3 regions of the Blautia sp. HCP3S3_C4 genome follow, and region 2 is predicted to be linked to each of the others. Evidence: predicted binding sites of a transcription regulator. Region 2 holds the regulator's gene; each other region holds the start of a gene.

Region 1 (7,887 bases), on a different contig from region 2:
ATTTTTTTCCTCCTTAACTGGACAGTCGTCCTTTTTGCATTTTTTGTAATACACCTTTAGCGTTTTTACGACATACTCAGTTTTTCGGAAATATTGTCACTTATAAAGAGAAATCATATACAATTATTAAAATACCAGCAAATTAATGATAAAAATTTATACGCCATTTGTCAATATAAAAGTACTAAAAACGATAGTCCCGGTTGTTCTCTCCATGTTTTTTCGCCATGTTTCGAAACTTTTCCAGGACTATCGTAATTTTTCACAAAACTGCTTCTACTCTCCCCAACGGACAGTAAACCACAAAATCACTGCACATTATTTTGTAAGCATCATCAACACATCATTGCTTCTCTGTACAAATTTTGTCATTTCATCAGGTGAAAGCTGCTTATGGCTGAGCATTGCCAGATCATAAAGCTGTTCACAGATTACAGGGGCTTTATCTGAATCCTTATTTTCTGCCAAATATTTTACCAGTGGATGGTTCGCATTAAGTACCAGTGTTTCCTGTCCGCCAAACATATTCGGATCCATACCGCCCATTCCATACATTTTCATCATATCCTGCATACGGCGGCTTTCTTCGGAAAGGGTAACCATTGCAGATACATTTTCATTCTTCAGATTCTCTACATGAACCTCCAGTTTATCCTTATTCAGATTCTTACGGAAAAGCTCTGTCAGTTCTTTGGCGGTCGCTTCGTCAGCAGTACCCTCACCCTTCATTTCTTCTGTCAGATCCGCATCAATTCTCTTAAACTGTACATCCTGATGTTTCTGCTCCAGGCTGGAAATAAATGGGCTGTCAATATTATGTTTCAGAATCACGGCGTCCTTGCCGGCTTCCTTAAACATATTGATATACTGACTCTGCTGGATTTCATCCGTTACATAGAAAATTGTTGTCTTCTCCGGCTCTTTCTCTTCTGCTTTGTCTGTGTCTGCTGTTGCATCAGCCTCTTTTGACTCAGTCTGATCTGCTGCTTCCTCAGCTGTCTCTGTTGTCTTCTTATTCTCTTCTATGCAATCCTTGAGAGTAAGATATTTACCATCCAGATTCTTAAAGAGTACGTAATCACCTATCTTCTCTGCAAATTTGGTATCTTTAATACAACCATATTTAATAAACGGACTGATATCATCCCAGTATTTTTCATAGCTTTCTCTGTCTGTTTTGCACATTCCGGTAAGCTTATCCGCTACCTTTTTTGAAATATACTCAGAAATCTTCTTGACAAATCCATCATTCTGCAGTGCACTTCTTGACACGTTCAGAGGAAGATCCGGACAATCGATCACGCCTTTAAGCAGGAGAAGGAACTCAGGAATAACTTCCTTAATATTATCAGCAATAAATACCTGATTGTTGTACAGTTTAATGGTTCCTTCAATAGAATCATACTCTGTGTTAATCTTTGGGAAATACAGAATTCCCTTTAAGTTAAACGGATAATCCATATTCAGATGAATCCAGAACAGCGGTTCCTTGTAGTCCATAAATACTTTACGGTAGAAATCTTTGTACTCCTCATCTGTACACTCATTGGGATGCTTCATCCAAAGCGGATTGGTATCACTGAGAGAAACCGGACGTTTATTGATCTTCACTTTTTCCCTTGCAGGAGAGATCTCAACTACTTCCTTCTCTCCGTTTTCATTCTCTTTTTCTTCAGTTTTAGCATCCTCATGAATATGCTCTACCACTACATCATCATCTTTTAATTCTGATTCATCTATAGTCTCATATTCCTGAGGTGCGTTTGCTTTAGAAAGATAAATATTTACCGGCATAAAGGAACAATATTTCTCCAGTACTTCACGCATACGGTATTCGTTGGCAAATTCCAGGCAGTCTTCATTAAGGAAAAGTGTGATTTCTGTTCCAACAGTCGTTTTGTTGCCTTCCTGAATATCGTACTCTGTACCGCCATCGCAGGACCAGTGCACAGGTGTCGCTCCCTCTGTATAGGAAAGGGTGTCAATATGTACTTCATCTGCCACCATAAATGCAGAATAGAATCCCAGTCCAAAATGACCGATCATCTGGTCATCTGTTGTCTTATCCTTATATTTCTCCAGGAACTGAGTCGCACCGGAAAAAGCGATCTGAGTAATATAATTCTCTACCTCATCCGCAGTCATACCGATACCATTATCAATAAATTTCAGAGTTTTTCCATCTGGATCTACGATTACCTGAATCTCCGGCTTATATCCCTCCGGAAATGTATATTCGCCCATTACCTCCAGCTTTTTCAGCTTGGTAATGGCATCACATCCATTGGATACCAGCTCTCTTACAAAAATATCATGGTCTGAATACAGCCACTTTTTAATGATCGGGAAAATATTTTCGCTGTTAATTGACAAACTTCCATGTTTTACAGCCATGCTGTCCACACTCCTTTTATATCTTTTAGATTTTCTGTAACTCTGAAAGATATAGTAATACCTTATGGTCTAAAAGTCAAGCAAAAATTAGCACTCATTTAAAATGAGTGCTAATAATTCATTGACATTTAACTGTCTTACCTATTTATTTTTTCTTTTTCTTGTAAACTACAACTCCCACAATAGCACCTGCTGCAATGGCAAGAATCAGTACAAACGGCATGATATTGGTGGTATCTCCGGTCTGCACTGCCTTCTTCTGATTAGCAGCCGGATTCTGCTGCACAGGAGTAGGAGTAGCTGTAATTACAACCTTTGGCTGTGAAATCGTAAAGCTTACCTGCTTTGTATCCTGTTTTCCCGTATTTTTCCAGCTTTTACCATCATACTGCTGAGCATTAAATACAACAGTCAGATTATATGTGCCTTCTTTGGTAATTCCAAAAGTAGCTGTATACGGAGCCTGGCTCCAGCTGTTTGTATTGATGACTGTCCAGTGATCCGGAACATAACGCACATCTCCCTTTCCCGGACTTTCATTGTCCATTCCTGCACCTACCGCTGTAAATGTAATCTTGGACTGAGTGGTATATCCGTCAGCGCTGATTCCTGTGATCTTATTATTTGCCGGATCCGCAATCTGCGCAGTACGTCCGGCTTTTACAGTTACCTTTACAGCTGTGATCAGGCTGATCTGATCTGGATTTTCAACTCCATCGGGAAGCACTACCGTTCCATTCACTTTGAAGGTCTGCTCCTGCTTTACAGATGGATCATACGTACATTCCTTCACATTCCATTTTACCTTCGCCTTCATTTCCCCCTCTGTAGTATTAATAACTACCTTTGAAGGAAGTCCCAATGCCTTAGCAGATTTCTCTACACCATTCTTTACTCCCTTCACGTGGGAAGGATTCTGGATTCCTGTAATTCTACATGCCGGTTTTGTCACACTGAATGAAGCACTGATATCGGCCACTGCAGAAATCTGACTGTCTGTATTTGTGGCTGTAACCTGAACAGATTCGCTGTACTCACCTGCTGTCATACCGGTTTTTGGCACTGCAGTAAAGGTTGCTTCTGCTCCGGGATCCAGCTGTGTTGCAGACAGCTCTCCGATTTCAAAATACTGAGCCTGCGGCTGAGTCAGATCCACTGCTGCATTTCCAGTATTAGTAAGCGTAATCCGATACACATACTCCGGAGTATTATATCCCTCCTCCATCGGGTCATAAATAATCTCGGAAGGATCTGCTTTCAGAGAAACCTGTGGCTTCTCCTCTGCTTTTACACTGACTCCGGCCTCTGCCTGAGCCACAGCACTCTCATCCTCTTCAATTCCAAAAACAAGTGTATCACTGTAATCACCCTGGACTAATCCTGCCTTTGGCTGAACAAGAAAGCTACAGGATGCTCCTTTCTCCAGAGTATATACCGCCTGTGTATCTACCGGTGCAATATCAAAATGTTCCGACTCCGGAAGTTTCAATGTAACTGTCTCATCTCCTGTATTCGTCACAGTAACTGTCTGGCTCTCACTGATCTGTGTATAGCCTTCTGTCAGATCAGCAAAGGAAAGTACCGCTGGATCTGTGGATATAGATAACTTTCCAAGTTCTGCACTTGGTTCCTCCGTATTGTCCGGAGTTTCCGGATTCTCAGAATCATCAGGAGCTTCAGAATCATCAGGTTCAAGAACAGGTTCTTCTTCCGCTTCCACCACAGCCTTCACTTCAAAGGAAACCTCAGCCCCCTCTTCCGTCTCATAGGTAATGGTATCATCATAAGTACCTTTCTCCAGTTCCTTCCTTGGCTGAATCCATACACTGACAGACTCTCCTGCTGCCAGAGGCCCCTCTATGTCCGCTACCATAAAATGCTCCGGGCTGATCGCCTTGAAATTCAGAGCACCTGTTCCGGTATTTTGGATATCTACAAACATTGTCTGGGATTCGTTATCTCCGGATTCTGCCCGGATAGTTCCAAAATCACACACCGGATTTTCCTGACCTTCTACAGAAGCTACTGCTTCATAGGACAACTCCTGCTGTGCATTTTCCACATCATCCGTGTTCTCTGCATCCTCCGGCGCTTCTGTCTCCTGAACATCCTCTGTTTTATCTGTAGTTTTCTCTGTGCCGTCAGGCTGAAGCTCAGACTGGGTATAAATCTGCATTTCCTCTGTCTGTTCCGGATTCTGTGTATCATCTTCCTCTGTCTGAGACGGAGACTCTGCCTCATTCTCCTCAGCCAGAACTGCCCCTTCTGTACTGTCATCCTCTGTCTGCTGGACATCTTCAGCATCTTCCGACTCCGCATCCTCTTCAGAGCCTTCCAGCTGGGCTTCTGTATTCTGCTCCTCCTGAGCCTTCTTATCAGCAACAGCCTGGGCTTCCTCCTGAGTAGCTGTCACCTCCAGAGTCTTAGCCTGGAGTTTACCGGTAAATTCTGACTTCTCTGCCGGTGTGATATCCAGCACCAGCACATAGCCCAGATCATCCTGAGTCACTGTGTAAGTTTTTTCTGTACCTACCTGGGTAAGCTCCTTCTCTCCGGTCTGTCTGGACCAGGAAAAGATAACATCATCATCTGTCACTCCCTCAGGAGTCACCTTGGAATAATCTGCACTCAGTACTGTTCCCACTGCCGGCAGTCCCTTTACCTTCAGCTTGCCTCCAAGCTCTCCGGCTTCCGCTGCAAAAGCCATGGATGGAAGAAGGGTAACGATCATCAGCACAGCCATCAGCACTGCAAGAATTCTTTTTTTCCTCATGTGCCATCCTCCTTTTATTTATCATTTATATATCTTTTTATAACTACCGTTTTATTTTTGATCGGCAGTTCTTTATACAGTGTTATTATAACACTGTGGTTTTTCCAAATGTAATTCGCATATTTCATATTGCTTCTGTGCATAAATGAAAGAAGCTGTTTCAATCTGCATAGTTCTATTTTGCAGAACCGCTCTTTGAAATAGCTTCTTCCTCTTTTTATTTATTCTATATCAAATTTCTGTTCAGCCTTCCACAATGAGATATTTTCCGTCCGGAAGTGCAAATACCTCACTGGCCTCTTCCAATTCTTCGTCTGACATGCCTTCTACATCAGCTCCCATGTCATCCAGGTATTCCCTCACTTCGTCAATAGAATCTACCATTGCAGCCATGCAGTCCTCCAGAAAAGCCTCTGCTTCCTCAAAAGACTCCGCTACCGGCTGCGGAAAAAGCTGTCCCTGCTTTTCCAGAAATGTGTTGATGCATTCTTCTGTGTACATTTTAAATTACCCCCTCCATATTTCCTTTCGCCCTGATCACCTTTTTCAGGATATCCTGTACCCGGTCTGCAGTGAATGCCGCCGATTCCCGCACCTTCTCCTTGGAATGTGCCATGGCAAAGCCATATTTCACTGCCTTAAGCATCTCTATATCATTATATTCGTCTCCGAATGCAATGCACTCCTCTGGGGAAATTCCATATTTTTCCTGGAACTCCCGGATTCCCTTCGCCTTGTTCGTACCAAAAGGAATAAAATCCACCCAGTCATTGCCTGATGTCACTACTGTACATCTCTGTCCAAACTGTCCAGTCCAGTAACGTACATATTCATCTGTCAGACCGGCAGATTCATATACCGCCAGCTTCATAATAGGTTCTGTGATCTCATCCAGACTGTTTATGATCCTGCACTCATTTTTCACCAGATCCACCATATAATGGCGAAAGCTTTCTGTTTTTGGCATGAGATAATGATAATCCTTAGCAGAACAGGTGAATTCTGCGTCTTTTTTTTCTATAATTGCAGTAAGAATCTCATTTGCCAATTCTTTATCAAATCGATCCTGATAAAGAACCTGCCCCTTTTCCACTGCCAGTGCGCCATTCTCACAGATAAAAGAAATATCCGAAGCAACCGGTGCAAACAATCTCTTCATATTGGGATACTGGCGTCCACTGGCTGCCACAAACCGGATTCCCAGCTCATTCAGTGCCCTGATCAAAGGAAAAAGATCCTCTGGCAGGGTCTGGGCCTTGTTCAAAAGTAAGGTTCCGTCCAGATCACTGGCGATCAGTTTAATCATTTTGGTATTCCTCACATATCTTTAATAAATCTGTCGGTTTCTCTGCCACCAGATCAGCTCCGTTGGCATTAAGTTCCTCCAGGTCACGAAAGCCCCACAATACACCTATGGTAAACATTCCAGCCGCTTTGCCAGTCTGCATGTCTGTACCGGTATCCCCGATATACATACACTCTTCCGGCTTTACCCCAAGCTTCTTTGCTGCAAGAAGCGGTGCATCCGGTGCAGGTTTACGGCGGATTCCTTCCTGTTGTCCAATCACCAGGTCAAAAATTCCCGGATAAAGGTAATCCATTACCTTCAGTGCTGCTGGATGGGGTTTATTGGAGCATACAGCTAGCTTCATTCCTTTTTTTCTCAGTTCCTCTACCGTTGACTGCATTCCATCATACCTGGTCACCTTATACAGCGGGTCTTCGTCAAACCTCTCTCTGTACATTTTCCGTGCTTCTTCATAATGAACCAGCTCCGGATCTCCCGCATCCTTCAACGCCCTGCGCACCAGCATATCCGCACCCTCTCCGCAGTAATAGCGGAAATTATCCAGAGGAAGAGGGCGAAGTCCCAGCTTCTTCATTACCTCATTTGCAATATATGCCATGGAATCCAGTGTATATGCCAGAGTTCCGTCCAGATCAAATATACCTGCTTTTATCATTTTGTATCATCCTCTTTATTCTGTCTGTATTTTAATCCACAAGGGAGATTCCCAGTTTCTTCATTTCATGGAAAAGCCTTGCCACAGGCAGTCCCACCACATTATTATAGTCACCGCAGATTCCCTTTACATAAATTCCCCATCTGCCCTGGATTCCGTAACTTCCGGCTTTATCCATAGGTTCTCCGGTAGATACATAAGCCTTGATTTCATTCTCAGACACCGGATAAAATTCCACATTTGTTTTCTCATAAAAGGTATGTTCTATCCATTGTCCCTGCTTTTTCTCCAGTACCGTCACTCCCGTATACACCTGATGTGTATTGTCCTGAAGCTTTTGCAAAGTATGAACTGCATCCTCCTCATCTGCCGGCTTGCCCAGAATGCGGTTTTGAAAAACCACAACTGTGTCCGAACCGATGACCAGTGTCTTTTCCTCGCATTCCCCAAGCTCTTCTGCCACAGATGCTGCCTTATCAAAAGCCAGCTTCTGTACTGCCTCTCCCGGCTCATCCGAAGTCCGCTTCTCCTCCCCGTGAGCAGGTATGATTGAAAAGGTCACTCCTGCCTGAGTCAACAGCTCCCGTCTTCTCGGGGAAGCAGATGCCAAAATAATTTTTCTCATAATGTATCCTCTTCTTTCCTGTCATAGTATACCTTGTATCTTTCTCTGACGCAACCGATTTTTATTGCTTTTTGTCGGATCGTGAACAAGCCAAAACTTACCCCTTTTCTTTTTGACAGAAATGTATTAAA
Region 2 (7,887 bases):
CTGCCCCAGTAAATCAGGCAATTCAGCACTACAATGGTGAGCAACGGAAGAATTGCCCATCCCGGAAGATATTTTTTTATAAAATCTTCAAACTTTTTTTTCATATTCAGCCTATATGCATACCAGGTCTCAGGTTACAGGACATTTTTGCCCATTACTATTCACTATACACGAACACTCAAAAAAAGAAAAGAGGTTTCCCCTCTTTTCTTGATTTTTATTTTTATTATAGGATATATTTTTTTGAAATATTAGTCTTCAAAAGTTTCTTTTAATTTATCCATGAAGCTTTTTTTCTTCTTTTCACTGCCATCCGTATTTTCCTTCGGACGGTTACCGCAGGCTTCATCAAACTTGCGCAGCGCTTCCTTTGCCTCTTCATTCAGATTTGTAGGAACCTGTACTACCAGAGTCACATAGTGATCTCCACGGACATTCTTATTTCTCAGTGACGGCACACCTTTGCCCTTCAGACGGATTCTGGTATCTGTCTGAGTTCCAGGTTTTACCTCATATTCAACTTCCCCGTCTACGGTATTGATCCGCACTGTACCACCCAAAGCAGCCTGTGCATAGGTAAGAGGTGCAGTGGAGAAAATATTCATATCCTGTCTCTGGAAAATCGGATGACGGGCAACATTTACTTCTACAAGCAGATCGCCTCTTGGGCCTCCGTTTGTACCCGGTTCACCCTTTTCACGGATGCGGATGCTCTGTCCATTATCAATACCTGCAGGTACAGATACCTGGATTTTCTTTCTGGAAGATGTATAACCGGTTCCACGGCATGCTGTACATTTATCTTTAATGATCTTACCTGTTCCATGACAGTCCGGACAGGTCTGTACATTACGCACCATTCCAAACATGGACTGCTGGGTAAATACTACCTGACCCTCTCCGTTACATTTTGGACAGGTTACCGGTGAAGTACCTGGCTTGGCACCTGTTCCGTGACAGGTGGTACACTCATCCTTCAGTACGATCTCCAGTTCTTTTTCGCAGCCAAAGACAGCTTCTTCAAAAGTAATATTAACACGTGCACGAAGGTTCGAACCCTTCATCGGTCCATTATTAGCACGTCTGCTTCTTCCGCCGCCGCCAAATAAATCGCCGAAAATATCGCCGAAGATATCGCCCATATCAGCACCGTTAAAATCAAACCCTCCAAAACCGCCGCCGGCACCACCGCCGCCGTTTTCAAAAGCTGCATGACCAAACTGATCATACTGTCTCCTCTTATCCGGGTCACTTAAGATAGTATAAGCCTCTGTTGCTTCTTTAAATTTCGCCTCTGCCTCTTTATCTCCCGGATTTACATCTGGATGATATTTCTTGGCCAGTTTACGGTATGCTCTTTTAAGTGTTGCGTCATCGGCGCTTTTATCCACGCCTAAAACTTCATAATAATCTCTCTTATCAGCCATTATTTTAATTAATTCCTATACCTATATTCAACTGTTCTGTCTCTTCGCTGCACCAGTACCTGATACTGGATTTATAGCACAACTATTCAGTGAGAGAATCTCTCCCACTGAACAGTTATGATTTGTCACATTATACTTCTTTGTAGTCAGCATCTACAACATCATCGTTGTTTCCTGCATCTGTGCTGCCTGCTGCACCGCCGCCCATATTCATGTCCGGTCCTGCCTGGCCGCCTGCCTGCTGTGTCTGCTCATACATTTTAGCGAAAAGCTTCTGAGCACTTTCCATCATCTTCTCCTGAGCAGCTTTGATATCAGCTACCTGAGAGTCTGTCATCTCTTCTGCATTTGCAGTCTGGGACAGTAAGTCTTTCAGTGCATTCAGATCTGCTTCTACAGCAGCTTTATCGTTAGCATCAATCTTGTCGCCAGCTTCTTTCAGTGCATTCTCAACCTGGAATACCATGGAATCAGCGTTATTTCTTGTATCGATTGCTTCTTTACGTTTCTTATCCTGAGCTTCGAACTCAGCAGCTTCTTTGACTGCTTTATCGATATCAGAATCAGACATGTTAGAACCAGCTGTGATTGTAATATGCTGTTCTTTACCTGTTCCAAGGTCTTTTGCAGATACATTTACGATACCGTTTGCATCAATATCAAATGTAACTTCGATCTGCGGAACACCACGACGTGCTGGCGGGATTCCATCCAGACGGAACTGTCCAAGGGATTTGTTGTCTTTCGCAAACTGACGCTCACCCTGTACAACGTTGATATCTACTGCTGTCTGGTTGTCTGCTGCTGTAGAGAAAATCTGGCTCTTTCTCGTAGGAATAGTAGTATTTCTCTCGATCAGTCTTGTTGCGATACCACCCATTGTCTCGATAGACAGTGACAGTGGAGTAACATCCAGAAGAAGAATATCGCCTGCGCCTGCATCACCAGCAAGTTTACCACCCTGGATAGAAGCACCAAGTGCTACACACTCATCCGGATTCAGGTTCTTGCTTGGCTCTTTGCCAGTTAACTGTCTTACTTTATCCTGTACAGCCGGGATACGGGAAGATCCACCAACCAGAAGTACCTGGCCAAGTTCAGATGCTGTGATACCTGCATCAGAAAGTGCACGACGTACCGGTTCAGCTGTCATTTCTACTAATTCATGTGTTAATTCATCAAATTTAGCTCTTGTAAGGTTCATATCGAAGTGTTTCGGGCCTTCTGCTGTAGCTGTGATGAATGGCAGATTGATGTTTGTAGTTGTTGCGGAAGAAAGCTCTTTCTTTGCTTTCTCTGCAGCTTCTTTTAATCTCTGAAGTGCCATCTTATCATTGCTTAAGTCAACGCCTTCTGCTTTCTTGAACTCAGCAAGCATATAATCTGTGATCTTCTGGTCGAAGTCATCGCCACCAAGACGGTTGTTACCAGCTGTGGAAAGAACTTCGATAACGCCATCACCGATCTCGATAACGGATACATCGAATGTACCGCCACCTAAGTCGTATACCATAATCTTCTGTTCTTTTTCATTGTCAAGACCATATGCAAGAGCTGCTGCTGTAGGCTCGTTGATGATACGTTTTACATCAAGACCTGCGATCTTACCTGCATCTTTTGTTGCCTGACGCTGAGCATCATTGAAATATGCAGGAACTGTGATAACTGCTTCTGTAACTTTCTCACCAAGGTATCCTTCTGCATCTTTTTTCAGTTTCTGAAGAATCATAGCGGAAATTTCCTGTGGGGAATATTTCTTGTCGTCGATTGTTACACGATAGTCAGTACCCATCTCTCTTTTAATGGAAGAGATTGTTCTCTCTGCGTTTGTTACTGCCTGACGTTTTGCAGGTTCACCTACAAGACGTTCTCCTGTTTTTGTGAAAGCAACAACTGATGGTGTTGTTCTTGCGCCTTCTGTATTAGCGATAACTGTTGGCTGTCCACCTTCCATTACAGCTACACAGCTGTTTGTTGTACCTAAGTCAATACCAATGATTTTTCCCATAATCTTGTTCCTCCTAATTTATTCTCAATTAATTTTGATATATTCTAAATTTATTAGTTGGCTACTTTTACCATACTGTGACGTACTACGAAATCCTTGTAAGTGTAACCTTTCTGGAATTCTTCTACCACAATATTCTCACCGGCTTCTTCATCCTCCACATGCATCACTGCGTTATGGAAGTTCGGATCAAATTCCTTACCGACTGCTTCAATTGGTTTCACACCCAGCTCATCTAATGTGGTGAGCAGCTGTTTGTAGATCATCTTCATTCCATCTGCGAAAGAATCTCCTTCCGGTGCCTGTGCAAGACCTCTCTCGAAGTTATCCACAACCGGAAGGATTTTCTCAACGATGTCCTTGGCTCCGATGATATACATGCTGGATTTCTCTTTCTCCGTTCTCTTACGGAAGTTATCGAACTCAGCCATGTTTCGTTTCAGTCTGTCTGTAAGTTCTTCGATCTGCTGTTCAAATTTATCTTTCTCTTTTTTCTTCTTGCCGAAGAAAGAAGCTTTTGATTTGCTGTCTTTAACATCATCCTGGGAAGCTTCCTCATCTCCGTCCTCTACCGGGATTTCTTCTGTTTCAGCTTCACCGTTTTCTACAACCTCAGGTTCATTTTCAACAGTTTCTTCTGTTACAGGAGTCTCTGTTGTCTCTTCTTCCTGAGCTGTGTTCTTTGTTTCTTCTGACACTCTCTATTACCGCCTTTCTAACTCTCTTTCTTAATCAGTTCGTCCAGCTGGACTTTCAAAGCCTTCAGGCTGTCAACTACATTTGCGTAATCCATACGCTTAGGACCGATGATACCGATAGTGCCATGCAATCCCTTTCCAAGCTCGTAAGTGGCTGTGACCACACTGCAGTCCTTCATAGTCTGCACCGGCATCTCATCACCAATGTATACCTGAATTCCTGTGTTCTCTGTATCAGACATTCTCTCTTTTACCAGGTCTACCAGATCCTGCTTTTCTTCAAATGCTGAAATCAGCCCGCTCGCTTTACTTGTGTCTGCAAGCTCCGGATACTTGAAAATGTTTGTTGCTCCTGAAGTATATATCTGCATATCGTCTTCATCTACCTGAATGGTATCTGCCACTGCATCAAGGACTGTACCAACTACAGAACTGTGAGCACCAGCCTGTTCCTTGAGGCGGGCGATCATTCCCAGGTTGATATCCTGGATCGGTACGCCATTTAAATTGGTATTAAGAAGAAGATTTAATTTCAGGATTGTCTGATCGTCCATCTCCCCGTCCAGATCAATGATCTGGTTTCGGATGACATTGTTATCACTCACTACTACTGCCACAAGCTGAAGGGGTGTTACACGTGAAAGCTGAATGAATTTAATCTTGCTTCCGCTGTACTGTGGAACAGAGATCATTGTTGCATAATTAGTATTGGAGGCAAGCACCTTCGCTACCTGTTTCAGCATTTTATCCAGTTTGTCAGTTTTCTCGATCATGAAATCTCTGATTTCCTGTACCTCTGATTCCTTTTCTTTCATCAACTCGTCTACGTAGAGGCGATAACCCTTATCAGAAGGAATTCTTCCGGCTGAGGTGTGGGGCTGTACGATATATCCCATATCTGTCAGATCTGACATCTCATTCCGGATGGTGGCAGAGCTTACATTTAAATCTGCAAACTTGGAAATGGTCCGGGAACCCACCGGTTCGCCTGTTTCCATGTAGGTTTTGATGATGGCTTTTAGTATTTTCTTTTTACGATCATCTAATACCTGATCCATGAAATTCCACTCCTTTGCTGCCTTTGTTTTCGGGCTGTTAGCACTCAACTTTTAGGAGTGCTAACAGCTTATGCTCATAAGATAGCACTCTTGATTGGGTTTGTCAATATTATTTTGTGAATTTTTTGTTATTTTATGAACAATGGGGATTATTAAGATTATGTTATAGAAAGGGACGCTAGGAGAAATTATTAATATTGTGTGCGGTTTCGGACGCTAAGAGATACTATAGCAGTCCTAGTAAATAATGCATTTAAGACAGTTCAGCAGAGTGCGAAAGACAAGGAAGATATCTGCAGGCGTGCTGACGCACGGCAAAGATATCTGACGCAGGATTTCACACTCTGATGGGCTGGATTAAGAAACATTATTTGTCTAGTGTATCCAGGTTCTTTTTCAGGTCGATCATTTTATCGCGGAGTTCTGCAGCTTGTTCGAAGTTGAGATCTGCGGCTGCGGCGCGCATTTGTTTTTCTACCTGGGCGATGAGTTTGGTGAGTTCTGTACGGGTCATGGACTCTGGGTCTTTCTGGAGTCGGACTTCGGTTTCGGCTACTGCTTTGGATACGGCGATGAGATCGCGGACTGCTTTTTTGATAGTAGTCGGAGTAATTCCGTGTTCTTTGTTGTAGGCTTCCTGAATGGTTCGGCGGCGGTTGGTTTCGGTGATGGCTTTGTGCATGGAATCGGTCATGTTGTCTGCGTACATGATCACGTGACCTTCGCTATTTCGGGCAGCTCGTCCGATGGTCTGGATGAGGGAGGTTTCGGAACGGAGGAAACCTTCTTTGTCTGCATCCAGGATTGCTACCAGGGTGATTTCCGGGATGTCCAGGCCTTCTCGAAGGAGGTTGATTCCTACCAGGACATCAAAAACATCCAGACGCATATCCCGGATGATGCGGGCACGCTCTAAGGTATCAATATCGGAATGGAGGTAACGGACTCTGATTCCTACTTCTTTCATATATTCTGTTAGGTCTTCTGCCATTCGTTTGGTGAGGGTGGTAATCAGGATTTTGTGTTTCTTTGACACTTCTTTATTTACTTCCCCGATCAGGTCGTCAATCTGTCCTTCAATGGGGCGGACTTCTACCTTCGGATCCAGAAGTCCGGTTGGACGGATGATCTGTTCTGCGCGGAGGAGTTCGTGATCATACTCATATTGTCCCGGAGTGGCAGATACAAACATGACCTGATCCAGTTTGGATTCGAATTCCTCGAAGCTTAAGGGGCGGTTATCTTTGGCTGAAGGAAGCCGGAATCCGTAGTCTACCAGCGTCTGCTTCCTGCTCTGGTCACCGGCATACATTCCTCCTACCTGAGGTACTGTGATATGAGATTCATCTATAATAAGTAAGAAGTCATCTCCAAAATAGTCCAGCAGTGTGTATGGCGGCTGTCCGGGCTTTAATCCTGACAGATGTCTGGAATAATTTTCGATTCCTGAACAGAATCCAGTTTCTTTCATCATTTCAATGTCGAAATTGGTGCGTTCTGAGATTCGCTGGGCTTCCAGAAGCTTGTCCTCGCTTTTGAAATACTCTACACGTTCTTTTAATTCTTCTTCTATGGCTACGGCTGCTTTCTGGATCTGTTCTGCAGGCACTACATAGTGGGACGCAGGGAAAATGCTGATATGAGAACGCTGGCATTTGATTTCTCCTGTCAATATATCAATTTCTGAAATACGGTCAATCTCATCTCCGAAAAATTCTACTCTCACGGCTGTGTCGGAGCTGTTGGCAGGGAAAATTTCCAGGGTATCTCCACGGACACGGAAGGTACTTCGGTGGAAGTCCATCTCATTTCTGGTATATTGAATGTCGATCAGTTCCCGGATTACCTCATCCCGGTCTTTGGTCATTCCCGGACGCAGGGAAATCATCATGTCAAAGAATTCCTGAGGGGAACCCAGTCCGTAGATACAGGAAACGGAGGAAATGACCACTACGTCTTTCCGCTCTGACATTGCGGCTGTGGCAGAGAGACGGAGTTTGTCAATCTCGTCATTGATGGAGGAGTCTTTGGCAATATAGGTGTCTGAAGACGGGACATAAGCCTCCGGCTGATAGTAGTCATAATAGGAGACAAAATATTCCACTGCGTTCTCAGGGAAGAATTCCTTAAACTCACCGTACAGCTGTGCTGCAAGTGTTTTATTGTGCGCAAGTACCAAAGTTGGCTTATTTAACTGGGCGATAACGTTCGCCATGGTGAAGGTCTTACCGGAACCTGTGACACCCAGCAAAGTCTCGAACTGGTTGCCTTCTTTGAATCCTTTGACCAGTTTCTCAATTGCCTGTGGCTGGTCACCGGTGGGTTGGTATTCGGAATGTAATTTGAAGATTTGTTGTGAATTCTGCACAAAAGCACCTCCTGGTTTTTATATCAAAAAAGTTCGTCTATCAGGCAGAAATTCGTCGAAGCACATTCTCTGATTTTGCCCAAATATGCCTCTCGACGAATTCTGTTCACCACCTGACATTTTATAGACTTATAAAAAGTAGTAAAACTGACGTGGACGAATTAACACTCAAATGTAAGAGATATTATATCATGGAAATATGGAATTGTATATACAAACCGAACGTTAGTTCTTTGAAAATTTTTCTACATTTATCATCGTATCTAGAACATTTTCTGTATTATCCTTCTTCTTTTCCGGTAACACTTCTTCCATATAAGAAAGCAAT
Region 3 (7,887 bases), on a different contig from region 2:
AGGATGCTCATGAGGCAATCCGTCCTACAGATATCAGCAGGACTCCGGTGCTTCTGAAGGAATCCTTGTCCAGAGACCAGTTCAGGCTTTACCAGCTGATCTGGAGACGATTTGCAGCCAGCCGTATGGCTCCTGCAAAATATGAAACCACCTCTGTCAAAATAGGAGCAGGTGATTATACTTTTACAGTAGCTGCCTCTAAAATTGTCTTTGATGGATTTATGTCGGTTTATACAGACGAAGAAGACCAGAAAAAAGGAAACGTACTGAATCAGAGCCTGGAAAAAGGAATGAAGCTTACTCTGAAGGAATTGAAACCGGAGCAGCATTTCACACAGCCGCCGGCTCATTATACAGAGGCCTCTCTGGTAAAAACCATGGAAGAGCTTGGAATCGGCCGTCCCAGTACCTATGCTCCCACAATTACCACGATCATCAGTCGCCGCTATGTAGCGAAGGAACAGAAAAATTTATATGTTACAGAGCTGGGAGAGGTGGTAAACAGTATTATGAAGCAGGCTTTCCCAAGCATTGTAGATGTGAATTTTACAGCTACCATGGAGGGATTGCTGGACTGTGTGGCAGCAGGGACTGTAAAGTGGAAGACAGTTGTGAGCAACTTCTATCCGGATCTGAAGAGAGATGTGGATGAGGCTGAGAAGGAACTGGAAAAGGTGGAAATTCAGGATGAAGTTACTGATGTGATCTGCGATAATTGCGGCAGGAACATGGTGATCAAATACGGTCCTCACGGACGTTTCCTTGCCTGCCCCGGATTTCCGGAATGTAGAAATACAAAGCCATATTATGAAAAAATCGGTGTTCTCTGTCCGAAATGTGGTAAGGAAGTTGTTCTGAAGAAAACCAAAAAAGGACGAAAATATTATGGATGTGAGAATAATCCGGAATGTGATTTTATGTCCTGGCAGAAGCCGTCCAAAAAGAAATGTCCAAAATGCGGAAGCTATATGGTAGAAAAGGGAAATAAGCTTGTCTGCAGCCAGGAAACCTGTGGTTATGTAGAAGAAAAAACACAGGACTGACCGGGGAAAAAGAGAGTGATCTGTAAAAAGGAAAGCTTAGGAAACAGGATTCTGTAAATCAGCAGAATTCTGTTTTTTTGCGCTTTTTAACTTTAATATCAGAAAATCTATACCATCGGGGAAAATGTATTTGTTGAATAATATTTGGAAAAGAAATCTATTTTCAGAAAAGCAAAAATAAAATGAAAAATAGTAAAATTTATCTTGTAATTTTCAATCAAAACGTGTAGTATTAGACTATAAATATATGATTAAACATAACAAAGGCGAAAGGAGGACAATATGAGCGTTCAGTTGCTGGATAAAACAAGAAAGATCAATAAGCTTCTGCACAACAGCAGCTCTAGCAAGGTGGTGTTCAATGATATCTGTCAGGTACTGATGGAGACCTTGAGCTCCAATATTCTGGTACTCAGTAAGAAAGGTAAGGTTCTGGGCGTCAGTTTGTGTCCGGGTGTTGATGAGATTACTGAGCTGATAGAGGATAAGGTCGGTGGATATGTAGATACTTTATTAAATGAGAGATTTCTGGGAGTTTTATCAACGAAAGAGAATGTAAATCTGCAGACACTTGGTTTTGAACATGTGTCAAACAGCTATCAGGGGATTATTAATCCTATTGATATTGCAGGTGAGCGTCTGGGAACTGTATTTATGTATCGATTTGACAGACCTTATGATATTGAGGATATCATTGTCAGTGAGTACGGTACCACGGTCGTAGGACTGGAGATGATGCGTGCAGTTCATGAGGAGAACGCAGAGGAAGACAGAAAACAGCAGGTTGTGAAATCTGCATTTAATACCTTGTCCTTCTCAGAACTGGAGGCGATTATCCATATCTTTGATGAGCTTGACGGAGATGAGGGAATCCTGGTAGCCAGTAAGATTGCTGACCGAGTGGGAATTACAAGGTCTGTGATCGTTAATGCTCTCAGAAAATTTGAAAGTGCAGGTGTGATCGAATCCAGATCCTCAGGTATGAAGGGAACCTATATAAAAGTTCTCAATGAGGTGATCTTTGATGAGCTGGAGGAGATCAAGGCTCAGAGAAACAAGAAAGGCTGATGGCATCAGATAAGCCGGAAGAGAACAAATGTTAAATTTTAAGACTGCCTTTTATCCTTAAACAATATGGGATAGAAGGCAGTCTTTATCATTGTACATCAGTTATATTGTCGCAAATCTGGCAGGCGATTTCTACCATTTGGATAAAATAATTTGGAAATTAAGAAAAAGAAAGAAAAAGCGAGTATAAATTAGAAAGAAAGAGTATATATTAAATTATACAATACTCAGTGAAGTTGCTAATTTTACTTGTTTTAAATATTATATGGACAGTGATTAGCACTCGAGGTAAATGAGTGCTAGCAGAAATCGGCAGAATCTGACAAGGCGCCGAGACAGTTACCGGATATTTTGCAATAACAAAAAAGGTACGGTAACAGGAATGTTTTAGTTGGAGAATAAAGGAGGACATAGATCATGACATTAGTACCTTTAGGTGACAGAGTTGTATTAAAACAGGTTGAAGCAGAAGAGACAACAAAATCCGGAATCGTTCTTCCGGGACAGGCACAGGAGAAACCACAGCAGGCAGAAGTTGTAGCTGTAGGACCTGGCGGAGTTGTTGATGGCAAAGAAGTGAAAATGGAAGTAGCTGTAGGTGATAAGGTTATCTACTCCAAATATTCAGGAACAGAAGTAAAAATGGATGGAACAGAGTATATCATTGTAAAACAGAATGATATTCTTGCAATTGTTAAATAATCAGAGTTTAAACAGGAGGTCATATTATCATGGCAAAAGAAATTAAATTCGGCGCAGAAGCCAGAGCAGCTCTTGAAGCTGGTGTAAATAAATTAGCTGATACAGTAAGAGTAACATTAGGACCGAAAGGAAGAAATGTAGTTCTTGACAAACCATACGGTGCTCCGCTTATCACAAACGACGGTGTTACAATCGCAAAAGAAATTGAACTGGAAGACGGATTTGAAAACATGGGCGCACAGCTGATCAAAGAAGTTGCTTCCAAGACAAACGATGTAGCAGGAGATGGTACAACAACAGCTACAGTTCTTGCACAGGCTATGGTTCATGAAGGAATGAGAAACCTGGCAGCAGGCGCTAACCCGATCATCCTCAGAAAAGGAATGAAGAAAGCTACAGATGTAGCTGTAGAAGCAATCAAGAACATGAGCCAGGCAATCAGCGGCAAGAAACAGATCGCAAACGTTGCATCTATTTCCGCAAGCGATGAGACTGTTGGACAGTTAGTAGCAGATGCTATGGAAAAAGTTTCTAAAGACGGCGTTATCACAGTAGAAGAATCCAAGACAATGCACACAGAACTTGACCTTGTAGAAGGTATGCAGTTCGATCGGGGATATGTATCCGCATATATGTCAACAGATATGGAAAAAATGGAAGCAAATCTGGAAGATCCATATATCCTGATCACAGACAAGAAGATCAGCAACATCCAGGAAATCCTTCCATTACTGGAGCAGATCGTAAAAGTTGGTGCGAAACTTCTCATCATCGCTGAGGATGTAGAAGGTGAAGCTCTCACAACTCTTATTGTAAACAAATTAAGAGGAACCTTCCAGGTAGTAGCTGTAAAAGCTCCTGGATATGGTGACAGAAGAAAAGAAATGCTTCAGGATATCGCAATCCTTACAGGCGGTCAGGTTATCTCCGAAGAAGTTGGTCTGGAACTGAAAGATGCAACTATGGAGCAGTTAGGACGTGCGAAATCTGTTAAAGTTGCAAAAGAAAACACAGTTATCGTTGACGGTATGGGCGACAAAGAGGCAATCGCAAACCGTGTTGCACAGATCCGTGGACAGATTGAAGAGACAAAATCTGAATTTGATAAAGAAAAATTACAGGAAAGACTTGCAAAACTGGCTGGCGGCGTAGCTGTTATCCGTGTTGGTGCTTCCACTGAGACAGAAATGAAAGAAGCTAAGCTTCGTCTGGAAGATGCTCTTGCAGCTACAAGAGCAGCAGTAGAAGAAGGTATCATTGCAGGTGGCGGATCTGCTTACATCCATGCATCCAAAGAAGTTGCGAAACTTGCAGCTACTCTGGAAGGTGATGAAAAGACAGGTGCAAACATTATCCTGAAAGCTCTGGAAGCTCCTCTGTTCCGCATTGCAGCAAATGCAGGACTGGAAGGCTCTGTAATCATTAATAAAGTAAGAGAATCTGAACCAGGAATCGGTTTCGATGCTCTTAATGAGAAATATGTAGACATGGTAGGTGAAGGTATCCTTGATCCTGCAAAGGTTACAAGAAGTGCCCTTCAGAACGCTACAAGTGTTGCGTCTACCTTACTGACAACAGAATCTGCTGTTGCAATTATTAAAGAAGACACACCGGCACCGGCTGCTAACCCGGGAATGGGAATGATGTAATCCATAAAGAACGTGGTCTAAACAATATAAACCACAGTAAAGGGAATCATCGTCATAGACGTTGGTTCCCTTTTGTGGTATAATGCCTAATAAAATAATCCGGAAGACCGGAAAAATAAGAAAAGGAGTGATAAAGGATGAGTGATCTATATTCAGAATTATTGGTAAAACGGGAGCGCACAATCAAAGACAGCATTGTAAAGTATGGCTTGATTGTGTTGACAGTAATTGCAGTAATTGCCAGTCTGATTAGCACCCCCTTGATATGGATTGCAGCTATTGCATTGGGAATTGCATGCTATTTTGTAATCCCGAAGACAGATGTGGAGTATGAATATCTGTTTGTGAACGGAGAGTTTGACATTGATATGGTTATGGCAAAGTCAAAGAGAAAGAGGGTAAAAAGCTTCAATCTTTCTGAGGCAGACCTGGTGGCACCGTTAAATTCCCACAGAATGGACTATTATAATGGGAACCAGAACATGAAAGTTCTTGACTATTCATCAGGAAATCCACAGCACAAACGTTTTGGTGTGATCACCAGACTGGACAATGCTACATGTAAGATTATTCTGGAGCCGGATGAGGCTCTTGCCCAGGCAATGAAAAAAACTGCACCAAGCAAAGTATTTTTGGATTGACACGCTAACTAATTTTTGTTACACTTGATAAAAATAAAGGGCCAGTTACTGGTTCCTTATTTTTATTTTCTATTTAGGAAGGTCCTTTCGGGCCGAAGTTTTTTCTATACTTACTAATTTCACATACGCAAGGGAGGAAATGCAATGGGTACTATCATTGGTGAAGGTATTACTTTTGATGACGTCCTGTTAGTTCCGGCTTATTCAAAAGTAATTCCGAATCAGGTAGATGTCACAACGTACTTAACGAAAAAGATCAAACTGAACATTCCCATGATGAGCGCAGGAATGGATACAGTTACCGAACATCGTATGGCAATTGCCATGGCAAGACAGGGTGGTATTGGTATCATTCACAAAAATATGTCTATCGAGGCACAGGCAGAAGAGGTAGATAAGGTAAAACGTTCTGAGAACGGTGTTATCACAGATCCTTTCTATTTATCTCCTGAGCATACATTGAAAGATGCAGATGAGCTTATGGCAAAATTCCGTATCTCCGGTGTACCGATTACAGAGGGCAGAAAGCTTGTTGGTATCATTACAAACCGAGATCTGAAGTTTGAGACAGATTTTACCAAGAAGATCAAAGAGTGCATGACTTCTGAGGGACTGATCACAGCCAAAGAGGGAATCACTTTGGAAGAGGCAAAGAAAATCCTTGCCAAATCCCGTAAAGAGAAATTACCCATTGTAGATGATGATTTTAATTTAAAAGGCCTGATCACAATCAAGGATATTGAAAAGCAGATCAAATATCCTCTGGCTGCCAAAGATGAGCAGGGACGTCTGCTCTGCGGTGCAGCAGTAGGAATCACAGCCAATGTACTTGCACGTGTAGATGCGCTGGTGAAGGCATGTGTAGATGTAATTGTAATTGATTCTGCACATGGTCATTCAGAGAATATTCTGAAGGCTGTCCGTGAAATTAAAGCTGCATATCCGGATCTTCAGGTAATTGCAGGGAATGTAGCTACAGGAGCAGCTACCAAGGCTCTGATCGATGCAGGCGTAGATGCAGTTAAGGTTGGTATCGGACCTGGGTCTATTTGTACCACACGTGTGGTTGCAGGTATTGGCGTGCCACAGGTTACTGCAGTAATGGATTGTTATGAGGTTGCTAATCGTTATGGAATCCCGATCATTGCAGACGGTGGTATCAAATATTCCGGAGACGTTACCAAGGCAATTGCAGCTGGTGCAAATGTATGTATGATGGGAAGTATCTTCGCAGGATGCGATGAGAGCCCGGGAACTTTTGAACTGTATCAGGGACGTAAATATAAAGTATACCGTGGTATGGGATCTATTGCTGCTATGGAGAACGGCAGTAAAGATCGTTATTTCCAGGAAAATGCAAAGAAGCTTGTTCCGGAAGGCGTAGAGGGACGTGTTGCATATAAAGGACATGTAGAGGATACTGTATTCCAGCTCATGGGTGGTCTTCGCTCAGGTATGGGATATTGTGGTGCAGAGAATATTGAGACTCTTAAGACTACAGGTAGGTTTATCAAGATTTCCGCTGCTTCTCTGAAGGAATCTCATCCACATGATATTCATATCACCAAAGAAGCTCCAAACTATAGTGTAGATGATAAATAAATAATGAATGATACCCCGGAGGTCTTGTGAATCTGCCGGGGTATTTTTGTGGAATTACCGGATTTGATAGTGAAAAGAAAAGAATTCAATGGTATAATAGAAAAAACGAATTCCAGGAAATGGGTGGCAGAGAAAAGCTATGATACAAAAGAATCGGAGCGGTAGAAAAAGTACCGGATCTGTAAAAACAAAGAGAAAATCAGTTTCAAAATCAAAAACCAGTGCTGCACACAGAAAAATATCTGCCGGGAAATCAAGAAAAAACAGCAGAGTTCGACAGAGAAATCTGAGGATGCTGCTAATCTGCATTATCCTGATGGTGGGAGTAAGTATAGGATGCTGGTATGGAATAAATAATATGCAGGAGAGAGAAAGAAAAGAGCAGGAGGTACTTCTGGAGCAGGAAAATTCAGGAAGCGGTCCTGAGCAGTGGCAGAAAGAAGGGGCTCCCTATATTGATGTGGAGCTGCTGACTCCCAATGAATATTCCAGACCGCAGATTCCCATTGAAAGCGTAAAATATATTGCAATTCACTATACTGCGAACCCAGGAGCAACAGCAATGGCCAACAGAAATTATTTTGAGAATCTGGCAAATACACATGAGACAAAGGTAAGCAGTCACTTTGTCATTGGCCTTGATGGTGAGGTGGTACAGTGCATTCCTACATCGGAGATGTCTTATGCGACAAATTCCCGTAATGTGGATACCGTATCGATTGAGTGCTGTCACCAGGATGAAACAGGAAAATTCAATGATGCAACCTATGATTCGGCTGTAAAACTGACAGCATGGTTATGTGTGCGATTCGGACTTACTTCTGAAAACGTGATTCGTCACTATGATGTGACAGGAAAGAACTGTCCCAAATATTATGTGGAGAATCCGGATGCATGGATTCAGATGAAGGCCGATATTGCTTCTCAGATTGAGGTTGACTATAAATTAAAGAATACTCAGTAATGGTATATCCTATTGTTTTTGAAAAAAAGCAGGAAACAAAAAAATTGCCTTGAAATCTGCAAAGAAGTATTGTACTATAATAACAGTGTGTGAGTTTCACAACAGTACCTGCATGACTGGCGGAAGTAGGATTACCTACAGGGAGTGCAGTGTGTATATGAGCCGACCGCCTGGGCAGCCTGGAAATTATTCAATGAATAAATAGGTTTCCCAGGCTT

What was found. The regulator HrcA, encoded in region 2, represses chaperone genes, less so after heat shock. The targets are predictions, from matches to a motif close to TGTTAGCACTCNNNNNNNNNGAGTGCTAACA.
Region 1: a site for HrcA is predicted at 2,480-2,510, ahead of htpG (molecular chaperone HtpG). Genes of this name have one in related genera too.
Region 3: a site for HrcA is predicted at 2,386-2,416, ahead of groES (co-chaperone GroES). Genes of this name have one in related genera too.

What each region holds. Positions count from the first base shown of each region.
Region 1 covers NZ_JBQHWF010000011.1:89,831-97,717, reverse strand. The annotation lists gene htpG (molecular chaperone HtpG) at 319-2,394, opposite strand; gene ACTNC6_RS11155 (LPXTG cell wall anchor domain-containing protein) at 2,540-5,167, opposite strand; gene ACTNC6_RS11150 (glyoxalase) at 5,411-5,668, opposite strand; gene ACTNC6_RS11145 (HAD family hydrolase) at 5,670-6,473, opposite strand; gene ACTNC6_RS11140 (HAD family hydrolase) at 6,466-7,131, opposite strand; gene ACTNC6_RS11135 (Maf family protein) at 7,163-7,756, opposite strand.
Region 2 covers NZ_JBQHWF010000003.1:132,151-140,037, reverse strand. The annotation lists gene ACTNC6_RS04215 (phosphatase PAP2 family protein) at 1-104, opposite strand, end outside; gene dnaJ (molecular chaperone DnaJ) at 252-1,427, opposite strand; gene dnaK (molecular chaperone DnaK) at 1,558-3,435, opposite strand; gene grpE (nucleotide exchange factor GrpE) at 3,489-4,133, opposite strand; gene hrcA (heat-inducible transcriptional repressor HrcA) at 4,151-5,191, opposite strand; gene uvrB (excinuclease ABC subunit UvrB) at 5,559-7,559, opposite strand; gene ACTNC6_RS04185 (hypothetical protein) at 7,785-7,887, opposite strand, start outside.
Region 3 covers NZ_JBQHWF010000016.1:39,028-46,914, reverse strand. The annotation lists gene topA (type I DNA topoisomerase) at 1-1,043, shown strand, start outside; gene codY (GTP-sensing pleiotropic transcriptional regulator CodY) at 1,326-2,111, shown strand; gene groES (co-chaperone GroES) at 2,529-2,813, shown strand; gene groL (chaperonin GroEL) at 2,843-4,462, shown strand; gene ACTNC6_RS13445 (DUF6106 family protein) at 4,600-5,103, shown strand; gene guaB (IMP dehydrogenase) at 5,248-6,705, shown strand; gene ACTNC6_RS13435 (peptidoglycan recognition protein family protein) at 6,998-7,669, shown strand; ZMP/ZTP riboswitch at 7,772-7,852, shown strand.